DNA from 2 places in the Geobacillus sp. BMUD genome. Region 2 is predicted to be linked to the other one. Evidence: a T-box and tRNA genes for the amino acid it is inferred to sense, from the RefSeq annotation. Region 2 holds a T-box; the other holds one or more tRNA genes.
What was found. The T-box of region 2 lies ahead of alaS (alanine--tRNA ligase). A T-box ahead of a tRNA ligase gene usually reads a tRNA of that ligase, here a tRNA-Ala.
Positions count from the first base shown of each region.

Region 1: it encodes a tRNA-Ala, which carries the amino acid that the T-box ahead of alaS (alanine--tRNA ligase) is inferred to sense. The anticodon was not compared.

Region 1 covers NZ_SDLA01000028.1:1,535-6,564, forward strand. The annotation lists gene ETC05_RS16825 (pirin family protein) at 1-649, opposite strand, end outside; tRNA gene ETC05_RS16830 (tRNA-Ser) at 843-935, opposite strand; tRNA gene ETC05_RS16835 (tRNA-Ala) at 945-1,017, opposite strand; tRNA gene ETC05_RS16840 (tRNA-Pro) at 1,026-1,099, opposite strand; gene ETC05_RS16845 (hypothetical protein) at 1,280-2,044, shown strand; gene ETC05_RS16850 (hypothetical protein) at 2,058-2,525, shown strand; gene ETC05_RS16855 (ABC transporter permease) at 2,597-3,577, opposite strand; gene ETC05_RS16860 (ABC transporter ATP-binding protein) at 3,570-4,484, opposite strand; gene ETC05_RS16865 (SGNH/GDSL hydrolase family protein) at 4,481-5,030, opposite strand, start outside.
Region 2 covers NZ_SDLA01000002.1:81,685-94,091, forward strand. The annotation lists gene ETC05_RS04215 (IreB family regulatory phosphoprotein) at 1-194, opposite strand, end outside; gene alaS (alanine--tRNA ligase) at 262-2,898, opposite strand; T-box leader at 2,946-3,170, opposite strand; gene ETC05_RS04225 (AI-2E family transporter) at 3,218-4,279, opposite strand; gene ETC05_RS04230 (YrzQ family protein) at 4,399-4,533, opposite strand; gene ETC05_RS04235 (hypothetical protein) at 4,545-4,736, opposite strand; gene ETC05_RS04240 (PRC-barrel domain-containing protein) at 4,752-5,225, opposite strand; gene recD2 (SF1B family DNA helicase RecD2) at 5,251-7,611, opposite strand; gene ETC05_RS04250 (tetratricopeptide repeat protein) at 7,630-8,292, opposite strand; gene mnmA (tRNA 2-thiouridine(34) synthase MnmA) at 8,381-9,496, opposite strand; gene ETC05_RS04260 (cysteine desulfurase family protein) at 9,514-10,656, opposite strand; gene cymR (cysteine metabolism transcriptional regulator CymR) at 10,684-11,100, opposite strand; gene ETC05_RS04270 (replication-associated recombination protein A) at 11,428-12,407, opposite strand, start outside.

The DNA.
Region 1 (5,030 bases), on a different contig from region 2:
TGAAAAACAGCGCTTGCCCGGCCTTTCCTTCGGTGTTGTCGGCACCGAACGTGCCGCTTCCTTCTAAAATATACAAAAAACCGTTGTAATGGCCCGGCAAATCTTGCGCGACGGTAACTCCCGGTTCAACCGTCATTTCGACCATCGTCACCGGAACGATGTTTTTCGTCGGCGCTTTGACGCCTTTCGATGACCCGGAAAAGACCCGGATCGTCGCTCCCTCTTCCTTGCGCACGGGCATGTCTTTGGCGCGCAAGTTTTGGTAGCGCGGCTCGGTCATTTTGTACGCGCTCGGCAAGTTGATCCAAAGTTGCAAGCTGTGCACCGTCGATCCGGGAGCGGGGTCTTCTTTGTGGACGACGCCGCGGCCGGCCGTCATCCATTGCACATCTCCAGGCCCGAGCGTGCCGCGGCCGGCTTTGCTATCGAAATGTTCGAGTTCGCCGCTGATCACGTATGTGACCGTCTCAATGCCGCGGTGCGGATGAACGTCAAACGTTCCTCGCTCAAAAATGTCTTCCATCAGCAACAAAAACGGATCATACTCTTGCCAGTTCCCGGGCTCGAGCACCGGGCCGCTTTGGTGAATCGGGCTGTGGGCGGTGATTTGCACCGTTTTGATACGGCGAATGCAACGTTGAATCGCCATAACCTCTCCTCCCTTGTGCTGAGCACTTCCGACCGTCACCAGACGGAGTGCGGCTCAATCCCCAAACTGCTCCCCTTCATCGTACCCGATTCAACCAAAAACAGGCAAGTCGTCCGCCTGAAAAATGGCTGCCATACAGCTCGCAAAAAACAAAAAACCCGCCGGCACTCGGCAGGTTGACGTTCGTATGTAATGGCGGAGGAAGAGGGATTCGAACCCCCGCGGGCTGTGACACCCCTAGCGGTTTTCGAAACCGCCCCCTTCAGCCAGACTTGGGTATTCCTCCGTAGGAAAATGGAGCCTATCGGATTCGAACCGATGACCTCCTGCGTGCGGGGCAGGCGCTCTCCCAGCTGAGCTAAGGCCCCATGATAAATCGGGAAGACAGGATTTGAACCTGCGACCTCACGGACCCGAACCGTGTGCTCTACCAAGCTGAGCTACTTCCCGACACAAGCTGTCTTACCCTGCGACAATTCATATTTTATATAAACCTCAAAGCGAAGTCAATAGTTTTTTTAGCCTTAACGGATGAAAATTGGTCTTTTTTCTGAAACGACCTGCATAACTGCCGCTCCTTTTTTCCTATACTAAAACTACAGCAACCGTGTAAAGGAAAGGGGGCGCTTTGTGAAACTCATTCCGCCGGCGCGGCGCAAACGGGCGCATTTGTCGCAATTGACAACCACTCATTTCGATTTGCGTCATCCGCTTGTCGTCGCCTTTTTTTCCTTTTCGTTTCCGGGTTTCGGCAATTTAATGCAGCAACGCTACGCCACAGCCTTTATGTTAATCCTCTGGGAGCTGTTTATCAACACAAAAGCCCATATCAATACAGGTATATTATACTCGCTGCTTGGCGATTTTGAAAAGGCAAAAGCGGTGCTTGACGAACGATGGCTCATGTTTTATGTGGCCATCTACATGTACAGCATTTGGGACAGCTACCGCGGCTCCGTCGACATGAACAAGCTGTATTTGCTCGCCGACCGCGAAGATGCGCCGATCTCCTCCATCCGAATGGGAATATGGGATATTAATTATTTGGACAAGCGCGAGCCTTGGCTGGCGCTTGTCTGGTCGGTGCTCGCCCCAGGCCTCGGCCATTTGTATGTCCATAAAGTGATCACCGGCCTGTTTATCTTCACCTTTACCATTTTGGTATCGTATTTCGCCCACTTGCCCGAAGCGATTACGTACACGCTGACCGGCCGATTCGATTGTGCAACGAAGATCATCGATATGCAGTGGGCGCTTTATCTGCCATCGATTTATTCGTTCATCTTTTACGATGCTTACGTATCAGCGGTCGAATACAACAAGTTGTTTGAAAAAGAACTAGCCCACTATTTGCGGCGCCGCTTTCAGCCGAAACAGTTCGCATGGCCGATTTGATGGGAGGCGTTTCATGATTGTCATTGCCACTTTCGAGAGTCACCTATTCGTTGAACTAGCGATTTCAGCGCTTCAAGAAAAAGGGATTGCTGAACATCAGATTTTTGCCATCCCGCTCAACCGCTGCGCCGAGCCACCGCGCCTGCTTGATACGCTCCATCACGCCAACGGGTTCAGCTTCTTTGACTTGGCGGCGATTTTAGGAACGTGCTTGATGCTGCTAGGGGCGATTTACGGCTATGTGTTGACATGGGGCCCGATCATTTGGGGAATTATCGGGGCGGTTTCAGGCATCGGAATCGGTATTTTGCTCAAATGGTGGGTAAATCGAAGATCGACGCACCGTCAAAGCCGCACAGGTGCTGATATCGTGCTTCTCATCCGTTGCGATGAACAGCAGTGGCCGGCCGTGGAGCAGTTACTACGGGGCCATCACGCGCTTGGACTCGCCGGCGTTCACGACAAGCAGCCGAACAGATAATGACTATCCATCCCCTTTCACCAAAAAAACCCGAGGGAACATGCCCTCGGGTTTTCGCCGCTCTGCCGTTTTCAATAGACATCTCGCCGCATAAAGACAAAAAAAGCGACAAGAAGCCCTGCAAGCCCCCAGACAGCCAGCACGGCCATCGAAAAGCCAAGCGTCATCCCCTCAATCGGCGGAGCCGCTCCTTTTATGTAATCCGTCAGCCGCAAATTGACCATAAACAAATATTTCGCCGAATGCCACGACGACACCATGTTCGACAAAATCGCGCCAGAAATCAATGCTGCCAGCATGATCCCCATCACCGCTGCCGTGCTCTTAAGCAGCACGGAACACATAAACGTCAGTGTGCCGACGACAACGCTCACAAACGCTGCCAGCCCGAGCTCGATTAAAATGTATTTCCATTGTGGAATCATGTGGACATTCGCTGTATTGAGATCCTCTCCTTGCTGGACAAATCCGGTCAATAGCGGCAGACGGAAGCCGCCATATCCAAACACGAGTCCGGAGATGGCATACGACAGCACCGCCGCCATCAGCATAATGAGCGACACCGACAGGAGCAACGCGATATATTTGCTCAACAAAATTTTCCACCGCTTCACTGGCCGAACGAGAAGCAACTTGATCGTTCCGGCGCTTGCCTCGGACGACACTAAATCGGCCGCCACCACCATCACTAAAAGCGGCAAAAACAAGTCGATGGCGTTTTCGATAAACGTGCGCATAAACGTCGGCGCTCCAGGGGCGGACGGATTAATGTTGTGCTCTAAGTAGTACTGCTGCTGCTTGAGGCGGATTTGCAAGTATTTTCTCCATTCCTCAGACATGCTCGGCGACTGCAAACGGTTTTGCAAATCGACGATTTGCTGCTGCAGCTGCGTCCGCCAGTCGGTCGTGCCAAGCCGTTTTCTCAGCTCTTCCGTCTCGCGGTATTGGGCGTATGTAAACAAGGCGACGAGCACCGCAATGATGGCGGCGATCACCCATAGCCGCTTTTTGCGGACGATTTTCAACATTTCATTATACACGAGCTTACTCAATCGTTTCGCCCCCTGTCAGCTCGATAAACAAGTCTTCGAGGGTCGGCAACCGCGGTTCAATTTCCGAAACCGAGACGCCGGCTTGGACAAGCTTGGCGTTCCAAGCAGCCAGTTTGGCTGGCTCGTATGGCGTGACGATCGTCTCTTCATCGACGCGCAGCACCTCGGTTTCTGCCGCCAACAGCGCCCGCGCCCGATCCATTGGAGCCACTTTCCAGACAACGCGCGCCTGTTGATTCAACAGCCGTTCAACCGTGTCGATCGCCAAGAGCCGTCCTTTCGCCATAATGGCGACGCGGTCGCACATCAGCTGAATTTCACTCAATAAATGCGACGACACGAGAACGCTCAATCCTTCCTTTTCCGCCAAAAAGCGGATGAAGGCGCGCATCTCGCGAATGCCGGCCGGGTCAAGGCCGTTGGTCGGTTCGTCCAAAATCAGCACTTTGGGCTTTCCTAACAAGGCCTGGGCGATGCCGAGCCGCTGCCGCATGCCGAGCGAATACGTGCCCACTCGGTCATGAATGCGCTGTTCAAGGCCGACGAGCTTCGCCACTTCCATGATTCGATCTTCACCGATTCCCGACATCATGCGGGCGAAATGTTCAAGGTTTTCCCAACCTGTTAAATACGGATACATTTCTGGGTTTTCGACGATGCAGCCGATCTGGCGGATCGCGTCAGTAAACTGACGATGAAGATCATACCCGCAAATCGCCACCGTCCCCGACGTCGGCCGAATGAGCCCGACGAGCATGCGGATCGTCGTCGTTTTTCCCGCACCGTTCGGCCCTAAAAAACCGAATACTTCCCCCTCATGCAATTCAAATGAAATGCCTTGAATAATTTCCTTGCCGCGAATCGTTTTCCGCAGCTCTTTGACGGCTAACGTCACCGGTTTGTTCACTGCTCGTCCTCCTCCGTCAACGTAATGAGCGAGGCGACCCGCTCGCCGATCCGCTTGTACCCTTCTTCATTCGGATGGAAGTGGTCGCTGTACAAATAGTCGTTGACATGGAGGGCAAACAAATCAAACGTCGGCACCGCGACAACGTTTGGATAGCGGGCCGCCACTTCCGCAGAGGCGAAATTCCAGTCGCGCACAACGGCCGACGTTCGTTTGGCATCGCCTAAATCGCTGAACGGATTGTACAAGCCGAGCGCAAAGATGACCGCCCCGCTGTTGAAGCGGCGCAGCGCGGCGAAAATGCGGTCTAGGTTGGCTACATATCGCTGTTTCGCCTCATTCAGCTGCTTTCGATCCAGTTTCAACGCTTCCCCACCTTGAAACAAGTCGTTTCCACCGATGGTCATCACAATAAGATCGGCCATGGCGACTTGCCGCTGAATCTCAGGCTGGCCAAGCTGGCGAAGCAGTCCGTCAGAGCGAAGGCCGCGGATGGCCAAGTTCGTCACACGGATCGGTTTGTCCGTTTGCCGGCGAAGCTCATCG
Region 2 (12,407 bases):
ATGAGCGCACGCGCATCTTTATGGCGCGGAATGTAAGCTGGGTCGCCAGACAACAAGTAGCCGACAATTTGGTTGATCGGATTGTAGCCTTTTTCCTGTAAGGCGTCATACACCGTCAACAGCACTTCGCGAACGTTCGTCTCGGCCGGCTCCTCGGAAAAATGAAACTGCATCGTTTGATCAAACGAGCTCACCGTTTCCACCTCGCTCCTTATTCAGGCACCCCGTCCTTTTACATCCATTGTACACGATCCGCGCGAATTAGGAAACGGATTTCACCCATGTTTCGACATAACCGAGCGCTTCGCCGACCTTGTTTGGATCCTTGCCGCCAGCTTGCGCCAAGTCCGGACGCCCGCCGCCGCCCCCACCGCAGCGCGACGCTACTTCTTTCACCAGCTTGCCGGCATGGAATCCTTTTTTTACCAAATCATCCGTCACCGCGGCAATCAGTTGCACTTTTCCGCCTTGCACCGAAGCCAACACGATGACCGCCGTGCCCAATTTTTGCTTCAAATCGTCGGCCATTGCCCGCAGCTGGTTCATGTCGTTCGCCTGCACTTTTGCCGCCAACACCGGCACGCCGCCCACGTCTTTTACTTGGCGGGTGAGGTGCTCCGCTTCCATACGGGCAAGGCGGGCAGCAAGCGATTCATTTTCGCGCTCGAGCTCTTTCAGCTCGGCAAACAGTCCGTCAAGACGTGCATTCAATTCTTTCGGGCTTGTTTTCAATTTTTGCGCCGCCTCTTGCAAAATGGCCAGCTGTTCGCTCATAAAGCGGTATGCCGATTCCCCGGTCACCGCTTCAATCCGGCGCGTGCCGGCGCCGATGCCTGACTCGGAGACGATTTTAAATAACCCGATGGCCGCTGTATTCGGCACATGGCAGCCGCCGCACAGCTCAAGGCTGTAGTCGCCGACCTTGACGACGCGGACAATGTCGCCGTATTTTTCGCCAAACAGCGCCATTGCGCCCATCGCTTTCGCTTCCTCAAGCGGTTTATAGAAAATGTCAACCGGAAGGCTCTTCCAAATTTGTTCATTGACGATCGCCTCGATGCGCTCGAGCTCCTCCGGCTTCACTTGGCCAAAATGGGTGAAGTCAAAGCGCAGCCGATCCGGAGCGACAAGCGAGCCCGCTTGGTTGACATGGCGGCCGAGCACGTCTTTTAGCGCCTGATGGAGCAAATGGGTCGCCGTATGGTTTTTCACGATGCGCGCCCGCTTCGCCTCATCAACGCGCGCCGTATAGCGGGCTCCTTTTTTCACTGTGCCGCGTTCGACGATGATGGCATGAAGATGTTGACCGTTCGGCGCTTTTTGCACATCTTTGACGACCGCTCTTCCTGTTTCGCTTTCAAACACGCCTTGGTCAGCGACTTGACCGCCACTTTCGGCGTAAAACGGCGTCACATCGACGATGATCTGCGCCTCTTCACCGGCTTTCACTTCCTCGACAAGCCGTCCGTCTTTAACGATGGCGAGGACCGTCGACGAGGCAACAAGCTCATCGTAGCCGACAAAACGGCTTTCATCCTTGATGTCACCAAGCACTCCGCCTTGGACTTGCATCGAATCGACATCTTGCCGAGCCGCGCGCGCCCGTTCACGCTGCTGCTCCAACTCACGCTCAAAGCCGGCGTGGTCGACCGTCATCCCTGCTTCGGCGGCGTACTCTTCCGTCAGCTCGATCGGAAAGCCGTACGTATCATACAAGCGAAACGCCTCTTCCCCCGGAAGGACGGTGCTTCCTTGCGCTTTCGCCTTTTCGATCACTTCCGCCAATATGGCGAGCCCTTCATGGAGCGTTTCATGGAACCGCTCTTCTTCCGTGCGGATGACGCGAGCGATAAAATCGGCTTTTTCTTTCACTTCCGGATAGTAGTCGTGCATAATTTCGCCGACAACCGGCACGAGCTCGTACATAAACGGGCGGTCAATGCCGATTTGTTTCGCGTAGCGCACCGCGCGGCGGAGCAAGCGGCGCAGCACATAACCGCGCCCCTCGTTGGACGGCAGCGCCCCGTCGCCGATCGCAAACGTCACGGCGCGAATATGGTCGGCGATCACCTTAAAGGCAACGTCCTTGTCCGGATCTTCGCCATACCGCTCGCCGGCGATTTGTTCCGTGGCGCGGATAATCGGCAAGAACAAGTCAGTTTCAAAGTTCGTCGGCACGTCTTGCAAAATCGAGCACATCCGCTCCAAGCCCATGCCGGTGTCGATGTTTTTCTTTGGCAGCGGCGTGTACGTGCCGTCCGGGTTATGGTTGAACTGGGAAAAGACGAGATTCCATACTTCTAAATAGCGGTCGTTTTCCCCGCCCGGGTACAGCTCCGGATCATTCGGGTCGTTGCCGAACGCCTCGCCGCGGTCGTAGAAAATTTCCGTGTTCGGACCGCTCGGGCCTTCGCCGATGTCCCAGAAGTTTCCTTCGAGGCGGATGATCCGTTCTTCCGGCAGGCCAATTTCGTTGCGCCAAATGTTGTACGCTTCCTCGTCCTCCGGATGGACGGTGACGGACAGCCGTTCCGGATCAAAGCCGATCCACTTTTCGCTCGTTAAAAACTCCCACGCCCAGTGGATCGCTTCCCGCTTGAAGTAATCACCGATCGAAAAGTTGCCGAGCATTTCAAAAAACGTATGGTGGCGTGCCGTTTTCCCGACGTTTTCGATGTCGTTGGTGCGGATCGATTTTTGCGCATTGCAAATGCGCGGATTCTCGGGAACGATGCGCCCGTCAAAGTATTTTTTCAACGTCGCGACGCCGCTGTTGATCCATAACAATGACGGATCGTCGACAGGAATGAGCGAAGCGCTCGGTTCAACCGCATGGCCTTTTTCTTGGAAAAACTGCAAAAACATGCGCCGCACTTCGGCAGATGTCAGCTTTTTCATGATGATCCTCCCCTTTCGCCTTTTTATATAAAAAAACTCCCATCCCCTGCAGGGACGAGAGTTATGCTCGCGGTACCACCCTGTTTATGGGCCAAAAACGCCCATCACCTCTTTGGCCGTAACGCAGCCTTGCGTCAGGTTTTGCCTGCGCTCCGGATTAGCCTTCTGTTGCCCTTCATCTGGAATTTCTTTCAGCCGCGGAAATTCCTCTCTGTGCGCGAGCTCGCGCGTTAAGATGGACTGCAACATACTCGATCCGTCATCGCGTTATGTATTCGCTTTTTTCATTGAAAGATTATAGACAAGCAACAGCCGTTTGTCAATGCGGAGCATAATGCTCTTTCCAATGGACGATGGCCACTTTCAGCACCGCCGCCGTCGGAACAGCGAGAATGAGGCCGAGCACGCCGGCGAGCTCACCGCCGGCAAAGAGGGCAAGCATAATGACAAGCGGATGCATATGTACGCTTTTGCCGACGATCAGCGGCGACAAGACGTTCCCCTCTAAAAACTGCAACGCAAAAATTATGGCGAGCACGATAACGACCATTTTCAACGATACGGTCGCGGCCAAAATGACCGCCGGCACCGCACCGATCAACGGACCAAAATACGGGATGATGTTCGTCACGCCAATGACAAAGCCGAGCAACAGCGGATAATCCATGCCGGCAAGCCACAGGCCGAGCGCCGCCGCCACACCGATCGCCGCACAGACGAACAACTGGCCGCGGATGTAGCCGCCGAGCGATTCATCGACATCCTTCAAAAACGCCATCCCTGGTTCGCGCCATCGCTTCGGGGTCATATACCAGACCGCCTTTTTTAGCATGTCGATATCCTTCAACATATAAAAGACGATAAACGGAATCAAAAGAAATGTTGCCGCAGAACCGATCAACGCCTTGGCGGCATGGATCGCCATCGTGACGGCGGCGGCGGCCGCCTTCTCAAACTGCACAAACATCGCTTCGATGCGCGTATGCATCTCCAGCGGCCAATTCGACGTCTCATCGTGGATGTGGCGCACCCATTGACGGTATGTATTCATCAACGACGGCAGCTGTTCATCCAGTTCGCGCAACTGGGCGATGAATAGCGGCACACCGCGGTACAAGCCGTAGCCGACCAAACCGAAAAACAACAAATAAATCAACAAAATGGCAAGGGCGCGCGGCATTCCTTTGCGATGGATGGATTCCACAAGGGGGTAGAGCAAATACGTAATAAACGACGCCAGCAAAAACGGGGTCAACACCGTTGCGATCAAATCGATGACCGGCCACCAAACGTCTTTCATCCGAACGATCAAATAGATGATAGCTGTCATAAGCAGCCATTTTCCGATGCGAAAGAACGACAGCCATTGTTGCTCACCCATCGCCACACCTCCTACCGTTTAGTGTAGGAGATGCGGGAGGAAATATGCCTTCACCGCTTTTAGCACTATTTGACAATCACAAGGCGCCGCCCCCGCGCAAGGCGAGGGCGGCAACGCCGTCAGCGGATCGCCTGCATCAAGCGGCGGCGCATCCTCCGCATCGTGCGACCGTTCATCCAATTGTTTCGTTGGGCGAGCTGATAAGCGGCGACGCCTAACCCGACTGCTAACAGCGACGTCATCGTCCGGTTCATGCGTGTCCCCCCTAAAATTGGATCATGCGTTCGTGGTCGTCAAACAAGTCGTCAAGAGAACTCAACGTTCCGTCTTCTTCCACTTGATGGGCGTGGATCATTCCTTTCGAGACGGACAGCTCAATAAAGCAATCCCAGCAATAGTACTGGTTGACGCCGATTTTCCCTAAATTTTTTCGTTTGCAATTCGGGCAAATGAGCATTGACAGCCACTCTCCTTACATCGTTGTTTCCATGGTGACCACGCCTTCTCTGGCGGTGAACGGAGCAAGCTCCATTCGTTTCTTTCCTTCGGTCAAATCGGAAAAAAATCCCTCGCTGATCTCGTATCCGTCAATTTTGCCCAATTGCCCGTCAAAATATACGTCATCCAACAGTCCGATTGTGGTTCCGTCCGCGGCGACAACCATGCTGCCGGCGAGGCCGCGTTCGCCGTAAAGAGAGTGGCCGCTGTCAGGAGAAGGAAACGGCTGGAAGCTATCTGCATCACAGATGATGACTCGGTCGTTTTCGAACGACTGCACGGCTGAAAGCGGCAAATAGCGGCGGCGGCCGAACAAGCCGCCCCGTTCTGCGACAAGCCCTTTGACCGTGCCATGGCTGGTAAACCAAATGTCCGTGATCGTTCCGACCATTTTTCCCGTCATTTGCTCATAAATGGGAAGGCCCTTGATGTCGGAAAACGTCCGCATCGTTCTCCCACCTTTCCAGCCATCTTTAGCTTGGCTCATTGCCCATAAAGTCATACGGCGTAACGTTTTCCATCCCCATGTTCGCCTCTTCAAGCGGCAGTTCGACCTCGATCAACGGCGCCGCCGTCCCCGCCAGCTTCTCAGCGAGCGCTGTCTGGCGCGCTCCGTCGCTTTGTTTTGCGACGCCGAATCGAAATGCTTCCTCTTCCCCGCATAAAATGAGAAACTGCTTGCTCCTTGTCACCGCAGTATACAACAAATTCCGTTTCAACATCTTATAATAGCTTTTGACAACGGGCAAAATGACGATCGGAAACTCGCTTCCTTGCGCCTTATGAACCGAACAGCAATACGCATGGGTGATTTGTCCTAAATCTTGCCGTGTGTACGTCACTTCAATGCCGTCAAATGAGACGACGAGCAAGTCTTGCTTTTCCGTATTTTCTTTGGCGTAAAAAATGGCGACGACTTCGCCAATATCGCCATTAAAGACATGATCTTCCGGCTGATTGACAAGCTGAAGCACCTTATCGCCGACGCGGTAGACGACCTCACCGACCGACAGCTCCCGCTTCCCCTCAGCCGGTGGGTTGAACAGCTCTTGAAGCGCTTTGTTCAATTGGTCAATGCCCGCTGGACCGCGGTACATCGGGGCGAGCACTTGAATATCTTTGACGGAAAACCCTTTTTTTCGCGCGTTGTCCGCGATTTGCCGCACGACATCGACGACCTGGCCCGCACGGCAACGGATGAATGAACGGTCTGCCTTTGGAGCAGTCAAATCGGCCGGCACGACGCCGCGCTTCATCTCATGAGCAAGCTCGATGATCGATGATCCTTCCGCCTGGCGGTACACCTCGTTCAACCGAACGAACGGAATGACGCCTGAGCGGAGCAAGTCTTTCAGCACTTGCCCTGGCCCAACGGACGGCAATTGATCCTCATCGCCGACAAAAATGACTTGCATGCCGTTTGGCACGGCTTTTAGCAGCTGGTTGGCCAACCACGTGTCGACCATCGACATCTCATCAATGACAAGCAGCTTGCCGGAAATCGGTTCGTTCTCGTCACGACTGAACCCTTCCGCCCCATTCCAGCCGAGCAAGCGGTGGATCGTCACCGCCGGCAGCCCGGTCGCCTCGCTCATCCGCTTCGCCGCCCGACCGGTGGGTGCAGCCAGCAATACCGGAAATGGCTCGCCTTGTTTATAGTCATCCGGGTCAAGAGACAGGCCGTTGAGGGCGGCGAACAGCTCGACGATGCCCTTGATGACCGTCGTCTTCCCCGTTCCCGGACCGCCGGTCAAAATGAACAGCGGCGAAGAAAGCGCTTGTTGGATCGCTTCCCTTTGTTGGGGGGCATATTGCATGCCAAGCCGTTCCTCAAGCTCCCCAAGCGCCAGCAAAAACTCCGACTCAGCAAACGCCGCGGGCGGCGCTTGCCCGAGCAGCCGCTTAATATTGGAGACGATCCCTTTCTCGGCGAAGTAAAGGGAAGGGAGATAATAGCGCCCTTGCTCGGCGATCAGCTTCCCTTCCTCCCCTAACATCAGAAGCGTCTGGCCGATCGCTTGTCCATCCACCGCACCGCTCGGCCTGCCGTCAAGCAGTCCCCCGATGCGCTCCATCAGCTCTTCCTCGCGCAAATAAACGTGCCCTTCCTGCAAGCACGCCTGCTCAAGAACAAACAGCGAAGCAGCGCGCAGCCGAGCCGGATGGCTGCCGGAAATGCCGAGCTGGCGCCCGATTTCATCGGCGCGGCCAAAGCCGATTCCTTCAATGTCCTCGACGAGTTGATACGGGTTCTCGTGGATGATGTCAATCGCCTCTTCGCCATACGCCTGGTAAATTTTCATCGCCAACTGTGGTCCAAATCCAAACTGGGCGAGGGCGATCATCGTCTGTTCTAATCCTTCGTGGGCGCGAAGCGATTCATACAGTTGCTGCGCTTTTTTCTTCGTCAGCTTCGGCACCCGTTCAAGCACCTCTGGATCGCGCAAAATGGCCGCAATCGCGTTTTCGCCAAGCGCTTCAACGATCGCGGCGGCCGTTTTTTTGCCGATTCCTTTAAACAATCCGCTCGATAAATAATGAATGACTCCTTCTTTCGTGTTTGGAAGCTGTTTGCGGAACTGTTCGGCCGCATATTGGCGGCCGAAGCGCGGATGATGGCGGAACTGCCCATAAAAGACGTAGACATCCCCTTCGTTTAGGCGCGGAAAATAGCCCGTGACAACGACTTCTTCCTCATCAGGCGCATCGTTCGTTTCCTCAACGCGCACACGGACGACTGTATACAGCGTTTCTTCATTATGAAAAATGACGGCCAGGCATACTCCTTTAATGAACGTGCGTCCGTCGAGAGCGAGCATTTGTTGCTCTTGCAACAGCCATCCCCTGCCTTTTTACGGCGCAAGCCGCTTTTCCATCAGTTTCTTTCCATATCCGGCAAGCACGTGATCCGGCTTGGCGTCCAAGGCGGCGGCAAACATGGCGCGGGCGGCGCTGAAGTCGTCTTTATACGCATAAATGACGCCTAAATTGTAGTACGCATCAGCGTGGTGCGGATGAAGTTCCAACGTTTTTTCGAAATAACGCTTCGCCTCATCAACATACTCGAGAGTGGCGAGGCAAAGGCCAAGCTGAAACAGCGCTTCGGCGTCCGTCTCGTTCAGCTCGGCCGCCCGCTGCAAATACGGCAGCGCCAGCCGCGGCATCTCGAGCCGCCATAATGACATGCCAAGCATAAAATGCGTATCGGCATCGTCAAGACCAAGCCCAAGCGCGCGCTCAAACATCTGTTTCGCTTGGGCGAACTGCCCGCGTCGATAATAAACCGTGCCAATGCCGTAATAGGCGGCCGCCGCCCGCTCGTCAAGGGCGAGCGCCTGCCGGAAACACTCCAGCGCCTTTTCTTCCTCACCAGCTGCGGCCAGAACGGTGCCGATGTTAATGTATCCGGCCGGATCGTCCGGATGCTGTTCGACGGCAGCGGAAAAACAGCGGATGGCTTCCTCATACTTCCCCTCGCGCATATACGCCAGGCCTTGTTCGTTGAAATTGGCCACCGCCCATCCCCCCTGATTCAATGTGATTTTCAAGCAACGGCCTCCCAGCCTGAAGCCTGATTGAAGATCCTGAGCACCAGCACAGCCATCAACCAACATACCAAAGCTTTTCGCCATTGCGGAACACTTCATCGATCGTGCCGCCGCCGAGGCATTCCTCGCCGTTGTAGAAAACAACTGCCTGCCCCGGTGTCACCGCCCGCGCCGGCGCATCAAACACGACTTCCACGTCTCCGTCCGGAAGCGGGTGAACCGTCACGCCAACATCGGGCTGACGATAGCGAAATTTCGCCGTGCAGCGAAACGGCGCTTCCGGCTTGCGGTCAGACACCCAATTGACATCGACCGCTTTTAGCGAGGTGGAATACAAATATTCGTTTTCAAATCCTTGGGCGACATAGAGCACGTTTTCGCGCACATCTTTGCCGACGACAAACCACGGTTCACCGTTGCCGCCGATGCCAAGCCCGTGGCGCTGGCCGATCGTGTAATACATGACGCCGTCATGCCGCCCTTTCACTTCGCCATCGAGCGTTTTCATCACTCCCGGCTGGGCCGGCAAATAATGGCTCAAAAATTCTTTGAAATCACGTTCGCCGATAAAACAAATGCCGGTGCTGTCTTTTTTTCCAGCAGTGGCCAGCCCAGCCTCTTTCGCAATCCGGCGCACGTCCGCTTTCTGCAAATGGCCGATCGGAAACATCACTTTCGACAGCTGAACTTGACCGAGCTGGTTCAAAAAGTACGTTTGATCTTTGTTCGGGTCAGCTCCACGGAGCATTTTATATTCGCCGTCGCGAAACTCGACGCGGGCGTAATGGCCGGTTGCGATGTAATCGGCGCCGATCGACATGGCGTGCTCTAAAAACGCCTTGAACTTAATTTCCTTATTGCACATCACATCCGGGTTCGGCGTGCGCCCGGCTTTGTATTCGTTCAAAAAGTACGTAAACACTTTGTCCCAATACTGCTTTTCAAAATTGACGGCATAATATGGAATGCCGATTTGGTTGCAGACGCGCACAACGTCTTCGTAGTCCTCAGTCGCCGTGCAAACGCCGTTTTCATCGGTGTCATCCCAGTTTTTCATAAAAATGCCGATCACATCATATCCTTGTTCTTTCAATAGCAGCGCAGCGACCGATGAGTCGACCCCGCCGGACATGCCGACGACGACGCGCGTTTCGTACGGCGCTTTGTTCATGCTGTTTCACCCCCTCTTTAGCGGTTTGTGAGCCGCTTGACAATCTTCACTGTTTCCTCGGCCGCCCGCTCGATTTGTTCTGTCGTATTGCCGAGCCCGAAGCTGAAGCGCACAGACGAACGGATGCGCTCCGACTCTTTTCCGCACATCGCGACAAGCACGTGCGACGGATCGATTGACCCGGCGGTGCATGCTGACCCGCTCGAGGCGGCAATGCCGGCTAAATCCAAGTTCACGAGCAACGATTCGACATTCGTTCCCGGGAAGGCGACATTCAAAATATGCGGCAGGCTATCCGGGCGGCCGTTGATCGCATAGTCGATCCCTGAGGAGCGGAAAATTTCAAGCATCGCCTCGCGCCACGCCGCATACTGCCGACGTTTCTCCTCCCTTGTCCGCTCGGCGATTTCCGCCGCCCTTGCCAACCCAATGATGCCGGGGACGTTTTCCGTGCCAGCGCGCCGCTTCCGCTCCTGTTCGCCGCCGAAAAGGAGCGGCATGATGCGCACCGTTTCTCGGACATACAAAGCCCCGCTTCCTTTCGGGCCGTTGATTTTATGAGCGGAAAGCGACAGCAGATCGATCCCGTATTCATTCACATCGATCGGAAGAAGCCCGTACGCCTGGACGGCGTCCGTATGGAAATAGGCTGGATGATCGCGAAGCAGCGCTCCGATTTCGCGAATCGGCTGGATCGTGCCGACTTCGTTGTTGGCAAACATGACCGATACTAAAATCGTCTCATCACGCAGCGCGGCCTTGACATCCTCGACCGATACCGTCCCGTGTTCGTCAACTGGCAAATACGTCACCTCAAACCCTTGCGTCTCTAAATATTCACAAGCGCGCAACACCGCATGATGCTCGATGGCGGTTGTAATGATATGATTGCCGCGGCCGCGGTTCGCTACGGCCGTTCCGATGACCGCAAAGTTATCCGCTTCCGTACCGCCGCTTGTAAACACAATCTCCGTCTCTTTCGCCCCAATCGAGCGGGCGACAACGGCCCTCGCTTCATCGACCGCGCGGCGGCTCTGCCGGCCAAAATAATGGATGCTTGATGGATTGCCAAACTGTTCCGTCATCCACTGGACCATACCGGCTGCCACATCCGGATGGACCGGGGAGGTTGCCGCATGGTCCAAATAAATGCGTTCCAACGGCCATTCTCCTTTCCTTTCTGTTGCTTAAATATAAAACATATATGCCCCTTCATCCCCATCGCTATACTTCGCCAAATCTTCGAGCGTCGTGCTGTCGAGCACCTCTTCGACCGCATCGCGGATGCGAATCCATAGCTCGCGCTTCGCCGGCTCTTCCTCTTCAAGCTCCTCAACCGGAGTGAGCGGCCCCTCCAACACGCGCAAAATGTCGCCGGCGGTGATTTTCGCCGGATGTTCAGCGAGCACATAACCGCCATACGCTCCGCGGATGCTTTTGACGAGCCCAGCGTTGCGCAGCGGTGTGACGAGCTGCTCCAAATAATGTTCGGATAAATTGTTCGCCTTGGCGATCGAACGAAGCGAGATCGGACGATCGCCATATTTTTTGGCCAATTCGATCATAATCGTCAAGCCATAGCGGCCTTTCGTCGAAATCTTCATTCATATCCCTCCTAACGGCTTAACCCTTGTGCCCGAGTGCCGGCGGCCGATCCAACCAGGCGGCTTGCGGCCTTCTGGCATTGCAGCAACGTCGGGCCGGCAATCGAACCGATCGTCACACAAAAAAAGAGCGTGCTTTCGTTGCAGCCCGATATGAAGAACATCCCACGGCGCGCAGCCCGCATCGGCCTTCATCGTCAAGACGATGCCCAGCGACATGACGAGCGAACCGGCAAACTCAATGCCCCAGCGCAACCATGGGAAACAAGCGCCTCCTCTTGTTCAGCCAATCGCTTGTGTTATTATACCATAAAAATCCCGAGTGCTTCACGGCCGAACCTTGTCCTCTTGTTTCAATTGCTCAAGCCTCCGATACACTTTGGCATAATGTTTTTCCTCGCCATGCTCTTTCGGTTCATAATAGCGGACGCCTTCCAGAGCGGATGGCAAATACTCTTGCGCGACCCAGCCGTTCGGATAGTCGTGCGGATACAAGTAGCCTTGTCCATGCCCGAGTGCAGACGCCCCTTTGTAATGAGCGTCTTTTAAATGATCCGGAATATCGCCAAGCTTGCCGGAACGGACATCGGCAATAGCAGCGTCCAACGCCTTGTAGGCGCTGTTGGATTTTGGGCTCAAACAAAGTTCGATCGTCACAACGGAGAGAGGAATGCGCGCCTCTGGCAGCCCGAGGCGTTCCGCCGCCGCCACCGCCGCTTGCACTTTTACCCCCATTGTTGGATTGGCAAGTCCGATGTCTTCATAGGCAATGACGAGCAGTCGGCGGCAGACGGCGGCCAAATCGCCGCCTTCAAGCAAGCGAGCCAAATAATGAAGCGCGGCATCAGCATCGCTGCCGCGCACGCTTTTTTGAAACGCGGACAGCAGTGAATAATAATGATCACCGTATTTGTCATGAGCAAACCCACGATTTGCTGTACACGAGGCAACGATGCTTTCGTCAATATAAAAACAGCCGTCCTGCTCATCGGCAGCGGCAACCGCCGCCTCAAGGAGCGAAAGCGCTACGCGCGCATCCCCGCCGGCCGCTTCGGCGATGCGCCATAACAACGCGTCATCGATGATGACCGTCTGCGCTCCCACCCCTCGCTCCGGGTCGGCGAGCGCCCGTTTCAAAATGATGAGCAACTCGCTCGGCTCAAGCCGCTTTAGCTGCTGAATTTGCCCACATCGGCTGCGGATCGCCGGGTTGACCTCATGAAACGGGTTTTCCGTCGTCGCGCCGATCAAGGTGATGAGCCCGGATTCAAGGTGCGGAAGCAACACATCTTGCTGTGCTTTATTCA